Regions from separate parts of the Arcicella sp. genome, predicted to be linked through region 1. Evidence: riboswitches for the same ligand, from Rfam matches in the RefSeq annotation. Region 1 holds a riboswitch; the other holds the start of a gene.

Region 1 (7,728 bases):
TATCGTGATAACATCTGCGTCCATGTCGGCAATGTGCTTGATAATATCATTAAACTCCGAATAGCACATGTGTGTATTAATCTGGGTTACATCTTGGACTTGTGAGGCACTCAAGCGAAAGGCTTCAACCTATTCCCAATCCGCTTTTCTGAGTGGCAAGCCTTCACGAATGGCTGGTTCGTCAATTTGGATAATTTTAATCCCTGCATTTTCTAAATCGACTACCTCATCCCGAATCGCAAGTGCTATCTGAAAGGCAGTCGTCCGTCGTGGTTGGTCGTCTCTAACAAATGACCATTGCAAAATTGTAATGGGTCCTCTAAGCATCCCTTTCATCGGTTTTTTCGTTTTTGATTGGGCAAATTTAGACCATCGAACCGTCATGGGTGTAGTGCGTTCAACATCACCATAAATAATGGGAGGTTTTACACAACGACTACCATAACTTTGAACCCAACCATTTTGTGTAAATACATAACCCGATAATTGTTCTCCGAAATACTCAACCATATCATTGCGTTCAAATTCACCGTGAACCAATACATCTAAGCCAATTTTCTCCTGCCATACAATTGAGCTTTCAATTTCTTTTTCAATAAAATCATCGTATTCTATTTGCGAAATAATACCTTTCTTTAAATTCGCTCTGAGTTTACGCACTTCGTCTGTCTGTGGAAATGAGCCAATGGTTGTGGTTGGAAAAATAGGCAATTTTAATGCTTCCAATTGCAATTTTTGACGGATATAGAAAGGATTTTTTCTTTGAGAATCTTGTTCCGTAATCGCTCCAACTCGTTGTTTTACCAGCGGTTTATGAATCAACAAGGATGTTTTTCTTTTCTCAATCGCTCTTTGATTTTCGGCAAATTCTAAGGTAATAGATAAATCGTATTGTGAATTTGAAAGCCTTTCTAAGGTGACAATTTCAGCCAATTTTTGCTTGCCAAACGCTAACCAACTTTTAATTTCAAGGGTTAAAACGTCTTTATTTTTCTCTAATTCCAAATCACAAGGCGAATGTAAAAGCGAACACGAAGGGGCAATCATTATTCTATCCTCAGCGAAGGTTTTAACGGCTTTTTGAATAAAATCTAAAGCTATTTTAAAATCCGTTTTCCAAATATTTCGTCCATCCACAATGCCTAATGACAATATTTTGTCTGATTTTACAAAATGATAGATTTCTAAAATATCGCCTAATTGTGCAGGACAACGCACTAAATCTATGTGTAAACAGTCGATTGGAAGAGTGGTCGCCAAGTTGATATTATCGCCAGTACATTCAAAATACGTAGCCAGAAGAATCTTCAACGAAGGCACATTTTCTTTGATGGTTTGATAGGCTTTTTGGAAAGCGACTTTTTCATTTTCGGACAAATCCAAGGATAAATACGGTTCATCAATTTGCACCCATGTAGCTCCTTTATGCGCCAATTCTTGCAATATTTCAACGTAGATTGGAAGAATTTTATCCAATAAATCAATTCTATCGAATCCAGATGCTTTTTCTTTTCCTAATAGTAGAAAAGTAACGGGGCCAACTAATACTGGTTTGGAAATGATGCCCAATTGTTTAGCATCTTCAAAATCATGAATTATTTTATCTGAATAACGAGTAAATACCTGATTTTCAGTAAACTCTGGAACAATGTAATGATAATTGGTATCAAACCATTTGGTCATTTCCATCGCACCAATATCCGCTTCTGCCGTCTGTAATCCCCTTGCCATTGCAAAATATACATCCGTTTCTGAACTGTTTTGGCTATTTACTACCACCTGATATCTTTCAGGAATTGCTCCAACCATCAAGGCGGTGTCAAGCACGTGGTCATAAAATGAAAAATCATTGGAAGGAATCAACGTCAAACCTGCGTCAATTTGCATTTGCCAATTTTGGTGGCGAATCTTGCGCCCAATCTTTTGCAACTCATCTTGGGAGATTTTGCCCGCCCAAAATTGTTCTAATCCTTTTTTTAATTCTCTTTGGCTACCAATTCGTGGATAACCTAAATTGTGAGTAATCATTGTCTTTTTGTTTTAAATGAAAAAACTCAAGACACCCAAACCGTCCTTCAAAAGCTGTACGCACACGAATTCTCTAACAGGGCATATACTTAAAAAGCAAATACTCTTTTATACGATTCGATGAAATAAAATTAGTTTAATACGTGGCTTACACCCTTTTCGTGAGCGTGTAATCATTGAGATAGAAGGCAAGTCTCCTGACTTATAACATCTTTCCCGCCCTTCTCATTCTGTTAGAACAATGGGCAACGTGGGGATTGACTTGTTTCAGTTTGAAACGGTTAAATACAGTAGCACGACTGTTCGTGATTCACACACGATTCCTTTTTAATTTTATCTAAAAGTTCCCTTTTAGCAAAAACCAACTATCCGATTGACGGGTATTTTTGAAACATTACAAAGGTAATAGGCTGAGTCTTATAATAATAGAAAATCTACTAATTGATAATATTTTGGTTATTATATCTAAAATAAAAAATAGATATATTATCTGAGAGTGACGATTAGAAGAGTATTAAAATTTTTAACTTCTTCGACTGCGAAAGTGCGTAAAATATTGACCGATAATAGTGTTCCCTTTTATTTTAGGTTTAAAAGAAAGCAAGGATTATTAAAATCTCAAAGACAAGCCTTTGCAGCTTGCTTTTGACTGATAAAAATATTTTGGCTTTATTAAGACACGCTTGGTACTTCTAAAACCTATATAAATTCTTCTGTATTATTGCTGTGTTTATATCTTACTCGGCAAATATTTCACCAATTTAAAAATAAATCTCTATATTATTTAAAATATTTACCCAAAAATAGAGTTCCAAATAACATCATAAACATCGGTTGCCAAAATATCTTTATCCGAAATTTTTTGGTCAGAAATTAACACTGGATAAAATTCTTTACCCGCTAATGTTCCTCCGTGAGAACCTTTTACCAACGTAGCATCCAAAGGAATTACATCCATTAAATATCTAAATCCCAATAGTTTACGAGCTAATTTATAAGCAGCTCTTAGTTTTATGAATGGATTTTTTGGATTCATAAACATTTCCACGGGGTCATAACCTGGCTTTTTATGAATATCCACCAATCTTGCAAAATCGGGAGCTTTTGCATCATCAAGCCAATAATAATAGGTAAACCAAGCGTCTGGTTCTGCCATCACAACTAAATCTCCCGAACGTTCATGGTCGAGATGATGTTCTTTTTTTCCTTCTTCGTCCAACACCAAAGCAATTCCTTCGGTATTTTCTAAAATGGTTTTAACTCGCTCTTTTTCAGATAAATCATTAAAATAAATATGGGCAATTTGGTGGTCGGCGGTTGCAAATGCTTTAGAAATTCCAGCATCCAGTAACTCCAAACCTTGCTCAATTCTGATTGAAATTAAACCATTTTCTCTTAAAATTCGATTAATATGAATTGGGCGACTGACATTATTAATTCCGTATTCCGACAGTAAAATAATGTTTGCCCCCGTGCTTTTATAATGGCTTACTAACTCTTCAACCAATTTGTCAATTTCGCCTAATTCTTTACTGATTTTTGAAAAATCAACGCCAAATTTTTGCAAACAATAATCTAAATGGGGCAAATAAATGAGCGACAAAGTGGGGTCTTCGGCTTTATCCACCCAAATTGAAGCATCAGCAATCCACTTGGAAGATTTGATGTTGGCATTGGGTCCCCAAAAACTAAAAAGGGGAAATGTACCTAATGCGGCTTGAAGTTTATACCGTAAATCTGGGGGTTGTGAGTAACAATCGGGCGCTTTTACACCATCAGCGTGATATTGTGGGCGAGGAGTTACGCTAAAATCAGCTGAAGAATACATATTATACCACCAAAACATTTTGGAACACGTAAACTTCGGGTTGTTCTTTTTGGCGGCTTCCCAAATTTTATCGGCTTTCACTAATTTATTAGACTGCTTCCAAAACTTCACTTCACTATCATCACGGTCATACCATCCATTCCCCACAATTCCATGCGTGTCGGGGAATTTCCCAGTCACATAACAACTTTGAGCCGTGGTGGTTACGGCAGGAAAAACGGGCATAATATGCGTTAAATGATGTTCTGAAAGGTATTTTTTCAAAAAAGGCGTGTGTTCGCCAATCAGGCTTGTACTAAGTCCTACGATATCAATGACTACTGTTTTTTGCATAATGTTGATGAGTTAAGTACCACAGACTGATTGTCTATATTACTGAGCCAAAATACTTTGTACCCAAGCAATTTCACGGATAATAGATTCATTCAGCGGAACTTGCACCGAGGCAGGTAAAACGCCCCACGTGTAAGTTTCTATTTCTAAATGATTGGTAAAAGGCGTTGCTTTTTGAATCGCTAAGGTTTTAACAATTTCTGATTGCGTTGAACTCAATAATCCATACGTTTCCAAGAATAATGGTACGTGAAAATGCACTCGCCACTGGGTATGTTTTCCGTCTTCAAAACTATCAATGGCTTGTTTTAAATCGGGATATTTATCAAATTTTCCATCAGTACGAAGGGCAACAACTTGGTGTAAATACGTTGGTTCATCGTATTGAGCAATGCCTTTTAATTTAGCGACTGCATCAGTCGTAAAATCTACTTTAATGGCTGAGCTTATCTGTATTTTGCCAACCTTAATTCCTAAAGTATTTAATTGGTCGATGGCAGGTTGTGGTTCTTCGTAACTCACCCCAAAATGACAAATATCATAGCACAATTGAATATGCGTATTGATGATTTCTTTAGCTGATTTGGCAGAGATCGACTTTTGAGCAAAATGTTCGATAGCCTGCGGCATTAAAACATTTTGATACCAGTCGATAAATTCTACTGAATTTTCTAAAATTCCATCGGGTTCTGGTTCTATATCAAGGTGTAATATTTTACCTGTTTCTTCCGCAATTTTCATCAATTCGTCCACGACTAACAACATATTTTGCGTTGCAATTTGAACGGCATTGGCTAAACTTTGTTCATCTTTCCACCAAAAACGATACGATAGTGGAGATGTTGAAATACCGCCTTCTGTCAATTGATTTGGTAAGATTTGAGCTAATAAACGGAACATTCTGATGGTATAATCTACTCGTTCTGTACTTGTCCAATCGGGAGCGTGAACATTATCTTTTACCACCACATCATGAAAACCACCGTAAGGAAATCCGTTCATCGTGAAAACGTAGCAATCATTATCTATTAACCATTGTTGAAAATTTTGCAAATTTTGCGGTTCAGACAAATCAATACTCGCCTGATTTGCCAGTCTAAGCCCAATGCCGAAGGGTTTGTCGGGACAAATATTCTTTTTTATCGAAGGAATATTTTCTTGTAATACCGAAAAATGATGTTGCCAATCTTCGCCGGTATGAATGTTGCTGCAATACGTTAATTGTCCGAAAGGAGTTTGCATGGGAATTGATTAAAATATAAGTGGGGGAATTTTTCTTACGATATGCTTAAAATATCGACTGATTTTTTCATTAATTCAAAGTCAATTTCGTGGACTTCTACGCCTTTTCCTAAAGCCTCCAAAAGCGTTATCGTCAATTCTCCGCCCAAATGTTCTCTAAATTCATTGAGCCCTTTCCAGAGATTTATTTTATCGTTGTCAGCTAAAGCAGGATGATAAATTTCAAATCCGAGGGTTTTCAATAATTTGATAATTCGATGAAGTTCTTCTTCCGAAATTTGTCCTTTTAAATGCGAATAAACTGAATCAAGAGCAATTCCGATGGCTACGGCTTCTCCGTGACGAATCTCAAAATTGGTCAAATATTCCAATTTATGAGCTGCCCAATGTCCAAAATCCAATGGACGAGCCGAACCTAATTCAAAGGGGTCACCACTTGAAATATGCTGAACGTGTAACTCGGCACTTCTAAAAATTTGGTAGTACATCACCGATTCATCCCGTTTTGCCATCGCCTCAGCATTAATTTCTAACCATTCAAAAAAGGCTAAATCTTTAATGAGAGCCACTTTTATGGCCTCTGAAATGCCCGAACGCCAGTCTCTATCACTGAGTGTTCGTAAGAAATTCGCATCATTAAAAACGGCAATTGGCGGAGCAAATGTGCCTAAAAAGTTCTTTTTTCCAAAGAAATTAATGCCATTTTTTACCCCAACGCCCGAGTCATTTTGTGAAAGAACCGTACTTGGAATTCTGATGTGTTTTACCCCACGATGAGCAATTGCTGAGGCATATCCGGTAACATCCAAAAATGCCCCACCACCAATCGCCACAACGAAGGAATGACGGTCAATGCCATGATTATCAATGGCTTGCAAAATTTCATCTAAAAATTTAGGGTCATTTTTTACTTGCTCGCCTCCCGGAATAACCAAGATTTCAGAAGCCAGCGACATTGATTCTTCGTTGGCAAAATAATTTTTAATGGCTTCGGGTAAATATGTGTGATTTTCAGCTACTCCTGCATCAATTAAAAATAATATTTTCTTGCGAAAATTAGTGTTTCCGTAGTTTTTCAAAAAGTTTATAAAAGTCTGATTTTCAAGGGAAAACATATTTTCCGTAAAAATGATATTGTACGAAAATGGCACTTGAAACGACTGTTGAATTTGATTCATTGTTTATATTTTAAATTACGTCACCGCAAACATTTTTGCGATTTTGATGGATAATGGTAATAACAATAAAACACCGATGGCCACAGGATAGTTGCCTGAAACGCTTACCCAAGCGGCATCCATTACGATTAATGCCAATACTCCAGCTTTTACTGCCTTGCCAATATTGGGTCCAATCGGGTTTTTAATGGCAACTATTAAGGGATTGAAAATTAGAAAGATGTGCAAAAATACAAAGGGAAGGGTGATGAATAAATTCCCGAATTGATAAGACATAACAATTTGAGAAATACTCACAATGATGTATAAAAATCCTGCAAAATATAAAATTGACCGATTGCCTCCGTGTACTTCACCTCGACTAATCATGGTGATTGCGGCAATGTACAAAACTGGAATAATGCCAATCCACCAAAATTGGTGTAAAGATGAAATCATCACACTCATGCCCAAAAGTAGATTTCCACCCCGACAAAGCCCCATGTTGATGGGTCCAAAAAAGGCGTGATGCTTCCCAAATTTGTCGTAAACTAAAGCCAAAACTGCTACCGAAAAAGCAATAATCATACTTTCAAAACTGACCATTGAGGCACAAAATATACCGATTGCCAGTAATAAGAATCCTAAAATAGTCGCATTTTGTTTAGAAACTTTCCCACTCGGAATGGCTCTTTCTGGACGTTCGATGGCATCTAATTCGGCATCAAAAACATCATTAAAAACAACACCACCGCCGTATAAACCAACCGTTGAAACACTCAGTAAAATAATCGTTTGGATAGATAAAGTATCGGTCGAAAATATAAATTTTGCCAGAGATAAACCCGCCAGAATATCCGCAATTGCCGTCACCAGATTGGCTGGTCGCATTAGTTGTAAGTAATATTTCATGTTTTTTAACGAATTACAATCGCATCTTTGTCAATTCTTGGTTGTTGTCCGCCTCTCAGAATTGTATTTCCGTTAAATTTTTGCGTTTGGTCGATGGTGATAGGTGCTTCAAAATCCGCCACATTTATTTGTCCACTTTGAGCAAAAGCATCAATGGCATTTTGATAGGTTACCAAACGAATATCTTCCTTAGCAATGCCTTTTATTTTCATCAATGCTGCCGTTTTC
Region 2 (7,728 bases), on a different contig from region 1:
CTTTACGCACAAAAAAGTAATCAAAATCGATACTTTTATCTCTATCTATATAATCGTTCGGCTTTTGTTCAAAGGGTAAATCAATATTCAATCCCACCGATTTTCCGCCTTGTAATTTTGCGCCTTTATTACCCGCTTCCATAATTCCAGGACCGCCACCCGTGATCACTCCGTAACCGTGACGAACCAATTTAGCCGCAATTTCTTCGGCCATGATGTAATATGGATTGTCGGGTTTTGTTCTTGCCGACCCAAAGATGGACACGCAAGGGCCAATCTTAGCCAATTTGTCAATTCCTTCCACAAATTCAGACATTACCTTGAAAATTCTCCAAGATTCTTCTGAATGTATCTCCGACCAAGTGTGGTCAATGAATGCTTTTTTGATTTTTTCGTCGTCACTTAACAGTCTCACGCTCTCTCTATCTGTCATAATTATTTATTTGTTGAATAGTTGAAGGAGGAATTGTCAATGATTTATTTAGAATTCAATCATTCAACAATTCCACATTTGTATTTTCCGTACCTTTACGATTATACGGCTTTAAATAACAAAAAAAAACGTTCAATAGTTACAAATACTTACATTTTTTATGGAAATATCAAAAAAAATAGCCATTGGAGGCGACCATGCGGGGTTTGAATATAAAGCAGAATTGATTAAATTATTGACCGCCGAAGGGTACGAAGTTAAAGATTTTGGCCCTTTCAGTACTGCCTCATGCGACTACGCTGATTTTGCCCATCCAGTAGCATCAGCCGTTGAAAATCAGGAATTTAGATTCGGAATTCTTTTGTGTGGAAGTGCCAACGGCGTAGCCATTACCGCTAATAAACACCAAAAAATTCGGGCGGGATTAGCTTGGAATACCGAAGTGGCTGCCTTGGTTCGTTTGCACAATGATGCCAATGTACTTTGTATTCCTGCTCGTTTCGTGACTTTTGAGGAGGCAATCGAAATCACAAACGTTTTTCTGGAAACGCAATTTGAAGGTGGAAGACATCAATTAAGAATTGACAAGATTCCTTGTTAAATAAAAAATGTCGGCAAGCAATTCCATTGTGGATTAAAGCTTGCCGACATTAATTAATAAAATTGCAAATCAAATTCTCGGAATCAACATAGGTACATTTTTCTGATATTCTTCATACTTTTTGCCAAATACACCAACCAATTTTTTCTCCTCAAAATAAATACCAATTCTGATATAAATACTTAAAAATAAGGCAGTTATCAGATAGCTTTCAGTAGCAAAAAAACCAAAACTTCCCCAAATAAATAATAGAATTCCCACGTATAACGGATGTCTAACAAATTCGGATAATCCTTCAGTGGTTAATTCAGGTCGTTTTTTATCCTGAAAATCGGTCCCAATAAATTCCTTTAAATCATAATTTTTGAAGGAAATATACATTACAAATATTCCCGAAAACATCATAATCCCGCCCAATAACTGATTAAAAATCGAATCTTCCATGAGTTTTTTGGAACTCATAGAAATCTGAAAATAGACAATTGGTAGCAACAAAACAATGGCTAACAAATTGTAAATCAGTCGGTAATACTTTACTGAGAATATTTTTTTAACCGCCTCAGAGGCCAACACAGAATGAATAATGCCGTAGCCAATCCATAAAATCCCTAAAATCACTTCGTTTTTCATATAACTAATTTATTGGGGATAATCCTAATCCCTAAAACCTAACCCCTAATTTCACCCTTTATAAAATACCCATTTTGAAATCTCTTTCCAACTTGGTTTTTTGCCGTACATTAAAATTCCCACTCTATAAATTTTTCCAGCCATCCAAGTAGTTCCCATAAAGCCTAAAACCAATAACGAAAACGACAAAGCTATTTGCCAATTCGGAACGCCAAAAGGTAGTCTCACCATCATATCAATCGGTGAAGTAAGTGGAAACATCGAAGCCCAAAATGCCAAATTACTATCGGGGTCTTGGATAATGGCTTGTCCCAAAAAGAAAGAAACCAATATCGGAACCGTGACGGGTAGCAGGAATTGTTGAGCCTCCGAAGCATTTTCAACGGCCGAACCAACGGCAGCAAACAATGAACTATAAATCAAATATCCACCGATATAGAACAAAAAGAAGCAGATGATTAATTTCGCCAAAGAGATATTTTCAACGGTTTGCGAAATGCCAGACAATGGGTTTTTAGCTTTAAAATCACTTTTAAATTTCTCTACTTCTTCTTTATTTACGCCCGTTTTTTGCATGACTTTCACTTTCTGCTCCACTTTTCCAGACATCAAAGAAGTCGTTGCCGTAGAGGCGGTGAAAGTAAGAACTCCCCACAATAAAAATTGCGTGATACCCACCAAACCAACGCCAATAATCTTGCCCATCATCAATTGGAAAGGTCTTACCGACGAAATCATCACTTCAATAATACGGTTACTTTTTTCTTCAATCACACCATTCATTACTTGAGAACCGTATAAAAATGCCGAAATATATAGCACAAAACCAAAAATACCCGCCAAAATCATGGCTCCCGTTGAGCTACTACTTTGCTCTTGGCCATCTTCTTGCAACGTGAAAGTGTCGGAACTAACTTTAACTTTATTATCCTCCAAAACTTTCAAATCAATGTTGGCATTTTTGAGTTTGATATTGCGTAATTCTGCTTGAATCGCCCCTTCAATATCGTGTTGCGTCCCAAAACCGATGCTTTTCTTTCCCACCATTTTCACGCCTTCAGGATTTGTCAGAATGTCTTTAGGAATGTTTACCAAAATATCAGCATCGCTTTTCAACAAGCCTTTTTTGGCTTCTTCAAAAGGCTTGTTAATAAATTTATACGTTAATTCTTCTTCCGATTTGATTTTATTGTTGAACAATCCGCTGTCATCCACAATTTCAATAGTCTTGGTTTCATTTGAATTCAAGGCTAAGTAAACTGGAATGGCATAAACGCCTGCCAACAGAAATGGAACAAGGATTGAAGCAATCCAGAAAGATTTTTTGCGTACCCGTGTTAGGTATTCTCTTTGTATAATGAGTAATATTTTGTTCATATTTGTAGCCCGATGCTTCCGCAACGGAGGTTATATCTTAAGATTTATTTTAGAAAATCGGATTACAACAAATCATTGGCTTCTCCACCGACAACTTTAATGAAAATTTCATTGAATGAAGGAATATTTTCATTAAAAGAGTTTAGTTCAACGTGCTGAATTAAATGATTAATTAACTGGTTTACAGGCATTTCTTGTGTATTACGAATATGCGCTTGTATAATATTATCTTCCAATCTTTTGGTATTCAATACTTCAAAAATGCCGTTTTCAGTGGGTAAATCTCCCGTAAATTGGATGGTGTAAGAATTATCTTTAAAACGATTTTTTACCTCTTTTTTGCCTCCGTGCAATACCACTTTTGATTTATTTATTAAAGCAATATTATCGCACAATTCTTCCACAGATTCCATTCTGTGAGTCGAGAAAATGATGGTTGTACCCCGTTCTTTCAATTCCAAAATTTCGTCTTTCAATAAATTTGCATTGATGGGGTCGAAACCCGAAAAAGGTTCGTCCAAAATGATTAGTTTAGGTTCATGAACAATGGTAGCGATGAATTGTGTTTTCTGTTGCATCCCTTTTGAAAGGTCTTCCACATTTTTATCCCACCATTCTTTAATGTCAAATTTAATAAACCAACGTTTTAGTTTTTCGAGTGCTTCGGCTTTTTTCATGCCTTTCAACTGGGCAAGATATAAAAGTTGTTCGCCGACTTTCATTTTTTTATAAAGTCCACGTTCTTCGGGCAAGTAGCCGATGTCTTCAATGTGTTTGGGTTGGAGTCGTTCACCGTTGAGCATAATTATTCCTTCGTCAGGTGCGGTGATTTGGTTGATAATTCTGATGAGCGAAGTTTTGCCCGCTCCATTGGGACCCAATAACCCAAAAATAGAACCTTGAGGAACTTCAATACTGACATCATCTAAGGCGGTGTGTTCGGAATAGCGTTTAACAACGTGCTGAGCTTCTAAGATATTTGACATAATTATAAGTTTTGGTTTTTTGTAGTTGGTTTGAGAACCATATTAGCCCCCGAATCGTCACACAAAACAAAGAGCGTTTGTCAAAAATGATTTAGATTTTTGACAAACGCTCTTTTTAGCTTGATAACCGGCAATTATTCTGAGTCTGTAATAGGCTCAACTTCAGGAGTCACTGGTTTTGAAGCGGGTTTATTCTTTGAAGTGCTTTTTTTAGTAGGAGCTGGTGTTGCTACTTTTGCTTTGGGTGCAGCGGCTGGCTTGGGAGATGAAGAAGTTTTATCGTTGGTTACGATGGAAATTTTAGCATTCAATGCTGCTTTTTCAGCCGCCTTTTCTTTCGCTTTTGCCACTTTTTTCGCTTTTGCTACTAATTTTTTTGTCGCTTTAATGGCATCTTTTTCTTGATCCTCTTCTTCGTCTTTTTGCAATTTTGCAAATTTCTTTACGATATCCTTAGAACATTCATCAACGGCTTTCACTAATTTTTTAGCGCTTTTTGCGTTCAATCCGTGCAATTTTCCTAAAATTACTGCCGATATGTCATTTGAGAGACTTCTGTTATCTGATTTCATTATCAATATTATTTAAATGTTAAGAGAATATTATTTTTGTGACAACGAATGTAGGGATAAGGTTTAACTCAAAAAAATTTTTTGTGTTAAGTTTTTAAGAAAAGTCTGTAAACTTTAGGTTCATTATTCAATAATTTGACCTTGAATAATACAATGTTGCAAAACTTTATCTTGATAATTTTTCCAATAATTTTGATGGCAAATTATAATCTTTAAATTTTCCCACTACCTTTGCAACAGTTTATGGTGCTTTCTATTCGTTATCAAACGAATTTAACGCTTAATAGGGAAATCGGTTCAATGCCGATACTGTCCCCGCAACTGTAAGTTTTATAAAGTCATTACCATGCTTCAATAACCACTGGAAAGAATTGATAATTATCAATTATCAATTATCAATTAAACTCTGGGAAGGTTTAGGTAATGATAAAACGAGTCAGGAGACCTGCCATTGAATCATTCTTGATTTTTGTTTACGGAAGATGAACACAATCGAGCGTTAGAATTTCTCTTTTTATTTTCTTGGTCAATTTCAGCGGTACTTCCGTCGGTCAAGGCTTAACGAATTTTTGTTATGTCTCTTGTCGTGTATTCTGTGCGTTATCGAATTTTATTTTCATTATTGGGTCTGGTTTTACCCCTGTTTGGCTACGCCCAAGAAATTGCCAACAAGCAAATTGATGAAGTAAAAGTGATGGGTTTTGCCACTGAACACTTTATGGCGGGTTTGAAAGTGCAAAAAATAGACTCGGCAACTTTAGCCAGATTTCAATTCCAAACCTTAGCCGATTTCTTGCAATTTCAATCACCAATTGCTTTTAAAAGTTACGGTTCTGGACAATTAACAAGCATTTCTTTTCGTGGAACTTCGGCAATGCATACTGCGGTACTTTGGAATGGACTCAATATCAATAGCCCAATGGCGGGACAAATGGATTTTTCCACCGTTCCAGTGTTGGGTTTCGACGAGATGTCAATTCAATATGGTTCAGCCGCCAGTTGCGTAGGTACGGATGCGGTTGGTGGAAGTATTTTGTTGAGTTCCGTTCCGAAATGGAAACAAAAAGGCACGAATTTCACCGTTGGCGGTCAGTACGGAAGTTTTGATAATTATAATGGACAAACGGGTTTGAGATTTGTAAAAGTCAGTAAATCGGGCTTACAGTTTTCGGGAAAAACCTTATTGTATGGAAGTCAATATAACAACCATTTCAACGCAACCGAACGAACCGACAACACCGGGAGAACTTACCCGATTGAGCCATCAGAAACTGCCCAAAAAGGATTCATTCAAGATTTATATTTGAAGAAAAAGAATGGAAATACGCTTTCTTTAAATATCTGGGTGACCGATAATAAATTGGCCATCCAGCCCGATGTGATTGCTTTTCGGGAAATTACGCAAAGCAAAGCCTACCGTGTTTTATCAGCTTACCAATTTGGCAATACCAATGTAAAAGCTGGTTTTATCAAAGATATTTTGGATTACGGAACGGGCGATTTTTTAACGCCAAGTCATTCAGAAACAGATAGATACATTGCTCGTGCCGAACACGAATTTTCTATAAAAAAGAAAGATTCCTTCCAACAAACTTCCTTGAGAATTGGCGCTGAATTTGTGCATTACATCGCCAAAGTTGATGGTTATGGTGGTGGCTCAATCACCGAAAGCCGACAAGATATTTTTGCTTTATTACGTCAACAATTTACCCAAAAACTAACTGCTTCGTTAAATCTTCGTCAGGCGTTTTCAACTCGTTATGTTGCTCCGTTTACGCCCTCTTTTGGCTTAGAATATGCGGTAATTTCAAACGAAAAAACACAAATCAAATTAACAGGAAATATTGCTAAAAGTTATCGTTTGCCAACGCTCAATGAACGCTATTGGAAAGTATTGGGCAATCTCAATATTCAACCTGAAAGTGGATTGAACAAAGAAATTGGAGCGAATTGGAAACAAGTTATTTCTACGAATCTCAATGCTTCATTAGGCGTAAATGTTTATCATAATTTGATTGATAATTGGACGTATTGGAATCCCGATAAAGGCTACCGAGTAGAGAATTTACAGCAAGTATTGAGTCAAGGATTTGAAATAATGGGTAGTGCTAAATATTTAAAAGACAAAATGTTGGCGGGCGTATCGGCTACTTATGCTTACACCGATGCATCTCAGCAAAAAGTCTATGATGTTTATGCCGTTGATATTATTGGCAAGCAATTAATTTACGTTCCCTTACACACGCTCACGGGAACGGCATACGTGGGCAAAGGCGATTGGTCATTGAATGTTCAAGGGCTTTATAATTCCGAACGCTATATCACTTTTGACCATTCAGGGCGACCATTTCCGTCGTACTTTATCGTAAATAGTACAGTTTCGGGCAAAATTCATATCGGCAAAATTCAAAGTAATCTTATTTTCCAAGTCAATAATTTGACGGATACCGTTTATCCGAGCGTTAGAAAAAATGCGATGCCAGGGCGTAGTTTTTCTTTGGGCTTGGTGTTTTCGGGGAATGGTTTCAATAAATAAAATTCAATAATTTTCATTCATATAAATCAATACAATAATGCAGTTTAATACTATTAATATACGTTCATTAGCCGCTTGTGCTTTAATTTTAGGGCTAAATGCTTGTAAATCAACTTCTGAGCCAGAGCCTTCTCAACCTTACGATACAGGCGTTTTTGTGATAAACAGAGGGAATTTCTTCGATAATAATGGTTCAATTAGTTTGATAAATTCGACGACAAAAGCGCTTAGTTTTGATATTTTTCAAACAGAAAATGTTAATTCTTTGGCTGGTGGCGTAAGTGATTATGCTGAAATAGATGGCAAAGGAATTATTTTGGTAGATAACGCTACGGCTGGAAAAGATGCAATCGAAATTGTGAATGCCCGTACGTTTAAATCGGTGGCAAAAATTCCTTCGAGTGATCTTGAAAACCCTCGCTATGTAGCAAAAGCAGGAACCAATAAAGCCTACGTAACGTGTTGGGATTCCTTCAATGCTGATTATTCATACAAGCCTGGCTACGTTTTGGTAATTGATTTAACGACTAATAAAGTAATTAAGAAAATTGCTGTACAGAAAGGTGCAAATAAATTATTGGTTGTTGGCAATG

Evidence for each region. A riboswitch is a leader RNA that binds a small molecule or an ion and turns the genes downstream of it on or off. The one in region 1 is predicted to bind cobalamin.
Region 2: it holds a riboswitch for cobalamin, as region 1 does, so the genes downstream of both, AC1W31_RS08960 (TonB-dependent receptor plug domain-containing protein) here and metE (5-methyltetrahydropteroyltriglutamate--homocysteine S-methyltransferase) in region 1, are expected to answer to the same signal.

The regions. Positions count from the first base shown of each region.
Region 1 covers NZ_CBABQS010000007.1:27,044-34,771, forward strand. Annotated here, with positions in the region: partial or broken gene metE (5-methyltetrahydropteroyltriglutamate--homocysteine S-methyltransferase) at 1-2,028, opposite strand, end outside; cobalamin riboswitch at 2,199-2,409, opposite strand; gene AC1W31_RS03250 (alkaline phosphatase family protein) at 2,822-4,189, opposite strand; gene eboE (metabolite traffic protein EboE) at 4,229-5,431, opposite strand; gene AC1W31_RS03260 (3-dehydroquinate synthase) at 5,467-6,609, opposite strand; gene eboC (UbiA-like protein EboC) at 6,625-7,500, opposite strand; gene AC1W31_RS03270 (TatD family hydrolase) at 7,506-7,728, opposite strand, start outside.
Region 2 covers NZ_CBABQS010000024.1:8,066-15,793, reverse strand. Annotated here, with positions in the region: gene AC1W31_RS08990 (LOG family protein) at 1-433, opposite strand, end outside; gene rpiB (ribose 5-phosphate isomerase B) at 600-1,034, shown strand; gene AC1W31_RS08980 (methyltransferase family protein) at 1,104-1,664, opposite strand; gene AC1W31_RS08975 (ABC transporter permease) at 1,716-3,041, opposite strand; gene AC1W31_RS08970 (ABC transporter ATP-binding protein) at 3,104-4,027, opposite strand; gene AC1W31_RS08965 (hypothetical protein) at 4,162-4,599, opposite strand; cobalamin riboswitch at 4,827-5,066, shown strand; gene AC1W31_RS08960 (TonB-dependent receptor plug domain-containing protein) at 5,174-7,135, shown strand; gene AC1W31_RS08955 (YncE family protein) at 7,173-7,728, shown strand, end outside.